Regions from separate parts of the Bradyrhizobium sp. ORS 111 genome, predicted to be linked through region 1. Evidence: riboswitches for the same ligand, from Rfam matches in the RefSeq annotation. Region 1 holds a riboswitch; the other holds the start of a gene.
The links. Region 1 has a riboswitch for S-adenosylmethionine ahead of P6U30_RS04550 (O-succinylhomoserine sulfhydrylase). Riboswitches for the same ligand answer to the same signal wherever they lie in the genome.

Region 1 (5,621 bases):
GATTGCTGCGCATGCGGACGAGATTGCTGCTTTGAAACTCAAGGCAACCAAGACCGGCGTTACGTTCTCGGTGAGTAACCCTATCACGGGTGAACTGGTTGAGAAATTGGCAGTCAGTTCGCGCAGGAAAAAGGGGCTTTAGCAGCCCGGCCGCTACAAGATCAGTGTCGTCCCTGCTTTCGCATGCTTTCGCAGGGACGACGGTTCGCGAGAGGGAGGGTTGCTACGTCAGCCTCACACCTTCTCCAGCGCCTGCTCGAAATCCTCGATCAGGTCGTCGGCATGCTCCAGCCCGGCCGAGAAGCGGATGAAGCCCTCGCTGATGCCGAGCTCGGCACGGGCTTCCGGCGCCAGGCGCTGATGCGTCGTGGTCGCCGGATGCGTGACTAGGCTCTTGGCATCGCCGAGATTGTTGGAGATGCGCGAGATCTTCAGCGCATTGAGGCAGCGGAAGGCACCGGCCTTGCCGCCCTTCACCTCGAAGCCGACCAGCGTCGAGCCGGCTCCCATCTGCTTTTTCACCGTCTCGGCCTGCGGATGGTCGGCGCGGCCGGGATAGACCAGCCGCGTGATCTTCGGATGCCTCGCCAGCGCTTCGGCGATCTTCGCTGCGTTGTCGGTCTGCGCGCGGACGCGGATGCCGAGCGTCTCGAGCCCCTTCAGCAGCACCCAGGCGTTGAACGGCGACAGCGATGGGCCGGTCTGGCGCATGAAATTGTGAATGTGCTCGGCGATGAAGGCTTCCGACGACAGGATGATGCCGCCGAGACAGCGGCCCTGGCCGTCGATGTGCTTGGTCGCGGAATAGACCACGACGTCTGCGCCGAGTGACAGCGGGCTCTGCCAGATCGGGGTGGCGAACACGTTGTCGACGATGAGGCGGGCGCCGCCGCTGTGCGCGATCTTGGCGATTGCGGAAATATCCAGCACGTCGAGCGTCGGATTGGTCGGGCTCTCCAGGAAGAAGGATTTCGTGTTCGGCCGCAGGGCGCGCTGCCACTGATCGAGATCGAGCCCGTCGACCAGTGTCGTCTCGATGCCGTAGCGTGGCAACAGGTCCTGCACCACGTAGAGGCACGAGCCGAACAGCGCCTTCGATGCAACCACGTGATCGCCGGCCTTGAGCGGCGCCAGGATCGCGGTGGTCACCGCGGCCATGCCGGTCGCGGTCGAGCGCGCGGCTTCCGCGCCCTCGAGCTCGATCATGCGACGCTCGAACATCGCGAGGGTCGGGTTGGAATAGCGCGAATAGATGAAGCCGGGGTCCTGGCCCTTGAAGCGTGCCTCGCACTGCTCGGCGGTGTCGTAGACGTAACCCTGGGTGAGAAACAGCCCCTCCGACGTCTCGCCGAATTGCGAGCGCAGCGTGCCGCCATGGACCAGGCGGGTTTCGGGGCGATAGCGGCGGGTAGCTTCAGATTCAGACATGTGACCTCCGACGTGGCCATTTCCTCAAGAAAATGGCCACAAAAAAACCGGCCTGGAGCAATCTCCACAGGCCGGGATCACACTGTCCCCGGCCTGTTTAGCGACTTATTTTACGTGGCTGCAAGCCGGCCGGCTCAAATCACCACGGGATAACTGCTGCTGATATTCCCTCGTGCCCTTTCCGTCAAGGCGGTCATCGGATAACCCCTAAAAGCCCAGTTTTTGGGGCTTTGGATGGCCGTTCAGGATATGATCAGGCCATCCTAGGGGACCCGTACCGTGTCATTCGAGCTGGAAGACGAAGCCAATGGAATCCTGCCCGACCGCATGATCGCGGAGATGGCGGATGCCGGGCTCATTCTGCCCGCCTATGACTTTGTCGAGAGCCAGATCCAGCCGGCGAGCCTCGACCTGCGCCTTGGCGATATCGCCTACCGGGTCCGTGCCAGCTTCTTGCCCGGGCCCGACTCCACCGTCGCCGAGCGCATCGACGAGTTGAAGCTGCACGAGATCGACCTTTCCGATGGCGCGGTGCTGGAGACCAATTGCGTCTATATCGTTCCGCTGCTGGAGAGCCTCGCGCTGCCGCCGCAGATCGTCGCTGCGGCGAACCCCAAGAGCTCGACCGGCCGGCTCGACGTGTTCACCCGCGTGATTGCCGACGGCACCCGACGCTTCGACGTGATCGGCGCCGGCTATCACGGCCCGCTCTATGCCGAGATCAGCCCAAAGACGTTTCCCGTGTTGCTGCGCGAAGGCTCGCGGCTCAGCCAGGTCCGCTTCCGGATCGGCGATGCGGTGCTCGATGCCGACGAGCTCGACGCGCTGCATGCCGCCGAGCGGCTGGTCGATATCGACGATGCGGATCTCACCCAGGGGGTTGCGCTCTCGGTCGATCTGTCCGGAGAGAGTTCGAACGGCTTCGTCGGCTACCGCGCCAAGCGCCATACCGGCGTGGTCGACATCGATCGCCGCGGCGGCTATCCGGTCGATGATTTCTGGGAGCCGATCAAGGCGCGCCCCGACGGCAGCCTGATCCTCGATCCCGGCGAATTCTATATCCTGGCGTCGAAGGAAGCCGTGCAGGTGCCGCCGGATTACGCCGCGGAAATGGTGCCGTTCGATCCCCTGGTCGGCGAATTCCGCGTCCACTATGCAGGCTTCTTCGATCCCGGTTTCGGCTACGCCGGCGCCGGCGGGAAGGGCGCGCGTGCGGTGCTCGAGGTCCGCTCGCGCGAGGTGCCGTTCATCCTCGAGCACGGTCAGATTGTCGGCCGTCTCGTCTATGAACGCATGCTGGAGCGTCCCGACGCATTGTACGGCCAGCGCATCGGCTCGAACTACCAGGCGCAGGGCCTGAAACTCTCGAAGCATTTTCGCGCGTAACGAAATTCCGCTAGCCGGATTTCGTATCGTGCTGTGATCGACAGACGCGCGCGAAGGTTCACCCGCAATCGCGCAGGCCCCCCTTGCGTCTTGCGCACGTGGAATTGGCATCCGTCATGGTAGGGAAACACCATGGCGCGGCTCCCGAAGATCGCGCAGAGCGCGATCAGCAAAAGTGGTTACCGGTTTTGCGTCCGATCGCGCTCTGAATCATAAATTCAGCGCACGACCTTGGTCATGCGCCGTGGAGATGAAATGTCCGATCTCGGCCTTGCCGAAATACCTGTCGATGAAGACGAGCGGCCGCTGCCGCCGCCGGTAACGAGGCCGGCGCGCAACGCGCTGCTCGATGGGCCGATCCTGCGCACGCTGCTCTGGCTCGCCTGGCCGAACGTGATCGCGCTGTCCGCCGGCACCTGCGTGGTGATCGCGGAGACTTCCTATATCGGCCGCCTCGGTGTCGAGTCGCTCGCGGCGATGGCGCTGGTGTTTCCCTGCGTGATCCTGACCATGACGATGTCGGGCGGCGCGATGGGCGGCGGCGTCGCCTCCTCGATCGCGCGGGCGCTCGGTGCCGGCGAGATCGAGCGCGCCTCGACGCTCGCGGCACATGCGCTGCTGATCGGCCTGACCTTCGGCGTCAGCTTCATGCTGGGCATGCTGATCTTCGGCCCGCGCCTGCTCGAGCTGCTCGGCGGCCGCGGCAACGTGCTGGCGCAGGCGATCGCCTATTCGCAAGTGTTCTTCGGCGGCGCAATCCTTCCTTGGCTGATGAACACCATGGCCGGCATCCTGCGCGGCACCGGCAACATGAAATTGCCTTCCACGATGATCCTGTCGTCGGCGGTCTGGCAGATCATGCTGGGCGGCACGCTCGGGCTCGGCCTCGGCCCGGTGCCGCAATTCGGCATGCGCGGCGTCGCCGCAGGTGCGCTGATCGCCTATTCGATCAGCATCAGCGTGATGGGCTGGTACCTGTTCTCCGGCCGCGCCCGCGTCAGGCCGAAGCTCAGGGGGCTGCGTGTGCAATGGGCGATGTTCATCGACATCCTCAAGGTCGGCGCCGTCTCCTGCTTCTCGCCGCTGCAGTCGGTTTTGACGATCTCGATCTTCACCCACATGCTGGCGCAGTTCGGCACCGCGGTGCTTGCCGGCTACGGCATCGGCGCGCGGCTCGAATTCATGCTGACCTCGGTGGCTTTCGCCGTCGGCATCGCATCGGTGCCGATGATCGGCATGGCCATAGGTGCCGAGCGCGTCGCGCGCGCCCGGCGCATCGCGTGGACCGCAGGCACCGTGTCGTTCCTCGCGGTCGGCGCGGTCGGCAGCTTCATCGCGGTCTTCCCGGATCTCTGGGTCAATCTCTTCACCGACGATCCGCATGTGCGGAGCACCAGCCATCACTATCTCTCGACCGCGGCACCGATGTACGCCTTCATCGGGCTTGCGATGTCGATGTACTTCTCCTCGCAAGGAGCGGCCAAGGTGCTGGGCCCCGTGCTGGCGCAGACCGCGCGGCTGATCTTCATCGGCACCGGCGGCTGGTGGCTCACGACGCACGAGGCAACGGCACAGAATTTCTTCGCGCTCGCAGCCGCCTCGATGGCTGTATTGGGCGTGCTCTCCTGCCTCAGCGTGATCCTGACGCGCTGGGGCAAGACGGCACCGGTCGCCAAGGCGCAGCCGGCACTATCGTAAGATCTCTCAACCCGTCATCAGGATGACGGTGATGGATGTCTCAGGCCATATTCTTCGCGTTCGCCGATTGCTTCAGCGCGGTCTGCATCGCCGCTGCGCCGAGGTCCATCTGGGCGTCCATGTAGGGCGCGATCTCGTGCGGCAGCACGTCGGCGATCCACACCACCCGGCACCGGCCGTCGCCCTCCGCGAACACCTGCACGGAGGCCGAATGCTGTTTCAGCCGTTCGCTGGTGATCGCATAGACCAGCCGTCGGCGGCCGTCGTCGCGATCGACCAAGGTCTCGCGCGCCATCGTGCCATTGGCAAAGCTGACGATGCGTACGTCGCCGTCGAGCTTGGTGTCGGTGACGAAGCCCGGCACCAGCCGGGTGTGCAGGGCGCCGAAATCACGCAGCGCATCCCAGACATGGTCGGCCGGCGCGTCGATCGGGATATCCTTGTGAATGGAAGCCATAGGAATTCTCCTCGTCAGGTGCACACCGCCTCGACATTGTTGCCATCGGGGTCGATCAGAAACGCGGCATAATAGGTGGGGCTGTAGTCCTTGCGGTGGCCAGCGGCGCCATTGTCCTTGCCGCCGGCCTTCATGCCTTCGGCGTGGAACGTCTTGATCGCTTCGTGGCTCGGGGCCCGAAAGGCGACATGGGCTCCGCCTGGCGCCTTGCCCTTGTGCAAATGCAGCCAGAGCGCCGGCTGACCCTTCGGGCCGAAGCCGGCGCCGCTGTCGTCGCGCGAGCAGAGCACGAAGCCGAGCGGCGCCAGCGCTGCGGTGTAAAAGCGCACGCTGGCGTCGAGATCGGCAACGCGCAATCCAATATGGTCGTACATGATGGTCTCCAGATGATGGGCGCGTCGGTGACGCGCGACCTGGAGAAACCCTAGCTATTGCAGTGCAAGGCGTTCTTGGAAAATCTTGCGGTCGCCCCGCGAGGCCTGACGAAACTTGAGGGGCGAGGTTCCCGCGGCGCGATGAAAACTGCGCACGAAATTGGAAAGATCGCCGAAGCCGACGTCATAGGCGATGTCGGTGATCGGGCTGTCGTCGTCGGCCAGCCGGCGCGCGGCATGGCGCAGCCGCGAGCGCACGAGATATTGATGCGGCGTGA
Region 2 (5,621 bases), 1.6 Mb from region 1:
GCGACCGGACCGCAGGCGCCGACCGGAATGCAGAGGATGACGAGATCAGCATCCTTCACCGCCTCGACATTGGTCGCGACGACCTTGTCGACGATGCCGAGCTCGGCGACGCGCGCGCGCGTCTTCTCCGAACGTGCGGTGGTGACGATCTCGCCGACCAGGCCTTGCGCGCGGGCAGCGCGCGCGATCGAACCGCCGATCAGGCCGAAGCCGATCAGCGCCAGGCGTTTGAAGAGCGGGGCAGAGGTCACGTTGGGCTCACTTTCCGGCCATGAAGTCGCGCAGGCCCTCGACCACGAGGCGGTTGGCTTCCTCGGTACCGATGGTCATGCGCAGCGCATGTGGCAGCTTGTAATTGTTCAGCGCGCGCAGCACGAGGCCGCGCCGTGTGAGATAAGCGTCGGCGTCCGCCGCGGTCTTGCCCTTGTCGGTCGGGAAATGGATCAGCACGAAGTTCGCGACGCTCGGCGTCACCTTGAGCCCGAGCTTGCCGATCTCCTCGGTCAGCCAGTTGCGCCACCTTTCGGTGTGCACCTTCGACATCTGCACATGCGCGGAGTCCTCGATCGCTGCCGCGGCCGCCAGCATCGCCGGGGTCGAGACGTTGAACGGACCGCGGATGCGGTTGCAGGCATCGACGATATGCGCCGGTCCGAACATCCAACCCACGCGCAGCGCGGCGAGTCCATGGATCTTCGAGAAGGTGTGGGTGACCACCGTGTTGTCGGTGGTGGCGACGAGCTCGATGCCGAACTCGTAATCATTGCGCGAGACGTAATCCGCATAGGCGGCGTCGAGCACCAGCAGCACCTGCGACGGCAAGGCGGCACGCAGGCGCTTGACCTCGTCGAACGGCAGATAGGTGCCGGTCGGATTGTTCGGGTTGGCGAGCCAGACCAGCTTGGTCTTTGGCGTCACCGCCTTCAGGATGGCGTCGACATCGGCGGTGAAATTGCTTTCAGCGGCGATGACGTTCTTCGCGCCGTTCGCCATGGTCGCGATCGGATAGACCAGGAAGCCGTGCGTGGTCGAGATCGCCTCGTCGCCCGGTGCGAGATAGGTATGCGCCAGCAGATTGAGGATCTCGTCGGAGCCGGCGCCGCAGATGATGCGGTCGGGATCGAGGCCGTAGGTGCGGCCGATCGCTTCGCGCAGCACGCGTGAGGAGCCCTCCGGATAATCCTCGAGATGGTCGGCGGCCTGCTTGTAGGCCGCGATCGCCTTCGGCGACGGGCCGAACGGCGTCTCGTTGGCCGACAGCTTGAACACCTTGCGCCCCGGTTCCGGCACCGGGCTCTTGCCCGGCGCGTAGGGCGCAATATCGAGGATGCCGGGGTTCGGCACGGGGCGGGACATCATCAACTCCGGACAGAGCGTTTTCCAGCGAACTGGATACCAGTTCGCGCAAGGAAACGTGTCAAAACAAGTATAGAGGCGGTCGGTCTAGCTTCTGGCCGGCCTGCCAGGAGGCACCGTATAGCGCGTTGCGTGGCTGCCGACGAGGGCCGACGAGCGGACCGAGGCGCCGGCCTCGATCAAGGCGAGCTTGATCGCCTCGAAGCCGGTCCCTGCGACCGAGATGAGCAGCGCCGCGCCGTCGAAGGCGGTGTCGGGCACCGCGACGATTTCAGCGAGCGGCGCCAGCGCGCGCGCGACGTCTGCGTTCCAGCCGGAGACGCGCACGCTCCACATCTGGACTTCCGTCACCATGGCATCGTCGGCGACCCGCGAGACCAGGAACACCGGCAGCGCGGCAGGATGGTCGGCGCGCTCGAGGAACGGCAGCCGCGCGATGATCTTCGGCGCCCCATCCGCTTCGAGCGCGTTCCACCACGGCGTGCGGCTTGCGATCGCCGAGACCAGCGCGAGGTCGCCCTTGGATTTCGCCACCGCATCGACCGCGGCTTGCGCGTTGAAATGTGCGACATAGGGCACCACAAAGCCGAAATGGAATCGCGCCGAATCCCGCATCGCGGACTCGCCGACCGAGACATCGGCATGCACCGAGAACGGCGCCTGTACGTAAGTGAAGGTCGAGATGATGACGCGCCAGATGCTCTCGATGGTGTCGAGCGGCAGGATGCCGTGATGGCGCTTCACCAGCTCGCGCATCATGCTAGCCTCGCGTGCCGGGCGGAAGGCCGAGCCGACCTCCTGGGTTTTCTTGACCTGGATCAGGCGGTCGATGATGTCGCCGCGCGCCATCAGCAGGCGGTGGACCTGCTCGTCGATGGCGTCGATCTCCTTGCGCAGGTCCTGCAGCGAAGGCGGCGACGGGGGTGGGTTGGACATCTGAAAACCTTGTGATCCGGGCGGCCCGATGACGACGTCCCTGATTAGGAAAGACCGCCGCCGAAAGCAAAGAGAAACGTCGCAGGCGTGCCTTGCGCGATCGGGGTTAACCATGGGGCGGGCGAGGCCAATCTTGACGACGCGGGGTTCAAAGACTAGTTTCCCTCGACTTCCGTGGTCATTTGAGCCGGCCGGCTTGCAGCCACGTTAAACAACTCGCTAAACAGGCCGGGGACAGATCAGCTCCCGGCCGAACCTTTGTTCAGGCCGGGTTTTTTATGGCCTGATTTCTGTTCGAGGCCTCCCGCGCGGAGGCGGGGTCGCCTAAATGAGCAACGTGCGTCCGATACCGAGCCCTTCGATCAACAGTGGTGATCGCGCCCATGAGGCCGATCATCCGTCGTCGTTGGTGGCGAAGTTCGGCATGGATCAGCCGCTGAAGCTCGATTGCGGTGTCGACCTCGCACCGTTCCAGATCGCCTACCAGACCTATGGCGAGCTCAACGCCGACCGCTCCAACGCTATCCTCATCTGCCACGCGCTGACGCTCGATCAGCATGTCGCCAATGTCCACCCGATGACCGGCAAGCCCGGCTGGTGGGAGAACATGGTCGGCCGCGGCCTGCCACTCGACATCGACCGCTACTTCATCATCTGCGCCAACGTCATCGGCGGCTGCATGGGCTCGACCGGTCCGGCCTCGACCAACCCGGCCACCGGCAAGCCGTGGGGGCTGGATTTTCCGGTCGTGACGATCCCCGACATGGTGCGCGCGCAGGCGATGCTGATCGATCGGCTCGGCATCGACATGCTGTTCTGTGTCGTCGGCGGCTCGATGGGGGGCATGCAGGTGCTGCAATGGACAGTGGCCTATCCAGAGCGGGTCTTCTCCGCACTGCCGAGCGCCTGCGCGACGCGTCATTCGGCACAGAACATCGCCTTCCACGAGTTGGGCCGGCAAGCCGTGATGGCCGATCCGAACTGGCATCAGGGCCGCTACGCCGAGAACCACACCCTGCCGCATCGCGGGCTGGCGGTGGCGCGGATGGCTGCGCACATCACCTATCTGTCGGACGCCGCCCTGCACCGCAAGTTCGGACGCCGGATGCAAGATCGCGAGCTGCCGACCTTCTCGTTCGACGCCGATTTTCAGGTCGAGAGCTATCTGCGCTACCAGGGTTCGTCGTTCGTCGAGCGCTTCGACGCCAACAGCTATCTCTATCTGACGCGTGCGATGGATTATTTCGACATCGCCGCCGACCACAACGGCGTGCTGGCGAATGCGTTCACCGGCATCAAGACGCGCTTCTGCGTGGTGTCGTTCACCAGCGACTGGCTATTTCCCACCTCGGAATCGCGCACACTGGTGCATGCGCTGAATGCGTCCAATGCGCGGGTGTCGTTTGCCGAAATCGAGACCGACAAGGGCCACGACGCGTTCCTGCTCGACGTGCCGGAATTCTTCGACATCGCGCGCGCCTTTCTGCAGGCCGCGGGCAAGGCGCGCGGGCTTAAGGATGGCGAGGGCCAGTCATGAGCATCCAGCAAACCCTGCCGCTGCCGGGCGTCGAGCACGAGCGCACCGGAAGCTTCCGCACGGACCATCTGCTGGTTGCCGACATGGTGGCTTCGGGTTCGCGCGTGCTCGATGTTGGCTGCGGCGACGGCGACCTCTTGGAGCTGCTGGAGAGCCGCGGCATCGACGGCCGCGGCATCGAGCTGTCGCGCGAGGGCGTCAACCGCTGCGTCGCCAAGGGGCTCGCGGTGGTGCAAGGCGATGCCGACACCGACCTCGCCAACTATCCCGACGACGCCTTCGACTACGTGATCCTGTCGCAGACCCTGCAGGCGACGCGGCAGCCGAAAGTGGTGCTGGAGAATCTGCTGCGCATCGGTCATCGCGCGATCGTCTCGTTCCCGAATTTCGGATTCTGGAAGATGCGGTTGCAGCTCCTGATCGGCGGCCACATGCCGCGCACCGAGAACCTGCCGGCGACCTGGTACGACACCGCCAACATCCATTTCTGCACCATCAAGGACTTCGTGCAGCTCTGCGACGAGATCAACGTCAAGATGGAGCGCGCGGTGGCGCTCGATCTTTACGGCCGTCCGGTGCCGCTCAATCTGCCCTGGTGGGTCTGGAACATGTTCGGCGAACAGGGCGTGTTCCTGCTGAGCCGGGGCGGTGTGAAATAGCTGCCGTCATTGCGAGGAGCGAAGTGGCGAAGCAATCCATCTCTCCGCATGTGCGGGCGAATGGAATGCTTCGCGGAGCCTGTCATCCGGCGGCGCTCCGCGCCGACCGGGTGGCTCGCACTGACGATCTGTCAAACCGATACTGCCACCAGCGAGCGCGGATCGCGCACCGGCCAGCGGCCGGCCTCGACCAGCGCGATGAAGCGTTCCACCATCTCGTTGAACAGCGCGGGCTCCTCGAGATTGAGCACGTGGCCCGACTTCGGGAAGAAAGCGAGGCCTGCCGCCGGCAGATGCTTCTTGAGGAACATGCTGGGTTCGATGCAATTGTCGTCCTCGTCGCCGCACAGGATCAGTGCCGGCGTCGGCACGCGCCGGATCGCCTCGGTCATGGTGTAGATCGAGGGGCGGCCGCCTTGGAAGCTGCGCATCGTGTTGGCGGATCCTTTGGCGTCATGTCGGGCCAGCGCCGCGTAGAAATCGGCATGCCCGCGCGGGTCCTTCAGCAGAAACGGAATCCGGCTTGGCGCCTCGCGCGTGACCTTCGCGACCTCGACCGAGCCGATCGCCTCATACTGCTCGGCATTGGCGCGGCACTGCGCGCGGAAAGCGTCGAGATTCTCCAGGCTGGAGCCGGAGCCGACAGCGGCCAGTGTCATCGAGAGTGCGCGCTCCGGCGCGTTGAGAGCAACCTGCAATGACGAATAAGAGCCCATCGAAAGGCCGACGAAATGCGCTTTGGCGATGCCGAGGTGGTCGAGCACCGCAAGCGCGTCGGTATAGAAATGCCGGTACGTATAGACGTCGGCGTTCGGCGGCACGTCCGACGGCGTGTAGCCGCGCGCGGAATAGGCGATGCAGCGGTGGCCGCGGGAGAAATACCGCATCTGCGGCTCCCAATTGGTGTGGTCCGCGGCGAACTCATGCAGGAAAATGATCGGGCTCCCGCTACCCGCCTCTTCGAAATGGAGGCGGACATTATCTTTCGTGACGGCCGCTGGCATCTGAATTTCCTTCCCGTAGGCGGCGCTAGATTTGCAATTAATTTCCCAAGCTGCAATGCGCGGCAATTCTGGAATTCTGCGCGTCGTTAGATCTGCGCGGAATGACCCAGAGATCGTTTCCGCAGTGCC

Region 2: linked by a shared signal. The riboswitch ahead of P6U30_RS34305 (homoserine O-acetyltransferase) and the one ahead of P6U30_RS04550 (O-succinylhomoserine sulfhydrylase) in region 1 are both predicted to bind S-adenosylmethionine.

Annotation. Positions count from the first base shown of each region.
Region 1 is NZ_CP120701.1:997,265-1,002,885, forward strand. It holds gene P6U30_RS04545 (iron chaperone) at 1-142, shown strand, start outside; gene P6U30_RS04550 (O-succinylhomoserine sulfhydrylase) at 235-1,428, opposite strand; SAM riboswitch at 1,505-1,584, opposite strand; gene P6U30_RS04555 (2'-deoxycytidine 5'-triphosphate deaminase) at 1,756-2,814, shown strand; gene P6U30_RS04560 (MATE family efflux transporter) at 3,070-4,512, shown strand; gene P6U30_RS04565 (SRPBCC family protein) at 4,553-4,969, opposite strand; gene P6U30_RS04570 (VOC family protein) at 4,984-5,343, opposite strand; gene P6U30_RS04575 (helix-turn-helix transcriptional regulator) at 5,398-5,621, opposite strand, start outside.
Region 2 is NZ_CP120701.1:7,419,108-7,424,728, reverse strand. It holds gene P6U30_RS34320 (prephenate/arogenate dehydrogenase family protein) at 1-251, opposite strand, end outside; gene hisC (histidinol-phosphate transaminase) at 259-1,356, opposite strand; gene P6U30_RS34310 (chorismate mutase) at 1,444-2,292, opposite strand; SAM riboswitch at 2,457-2,536, shown strand; gene P6U30_RS34305 (homoserine O-acetyltransferase) at 2,621-3,829, shown strand; gene metW (methionine biosynthesis protein MetW) at 3,826-4,488, shown strand; gene P6U30_RS34295 (alpha/beta fold hydrolase) at 4,620-5,492, opposite strand.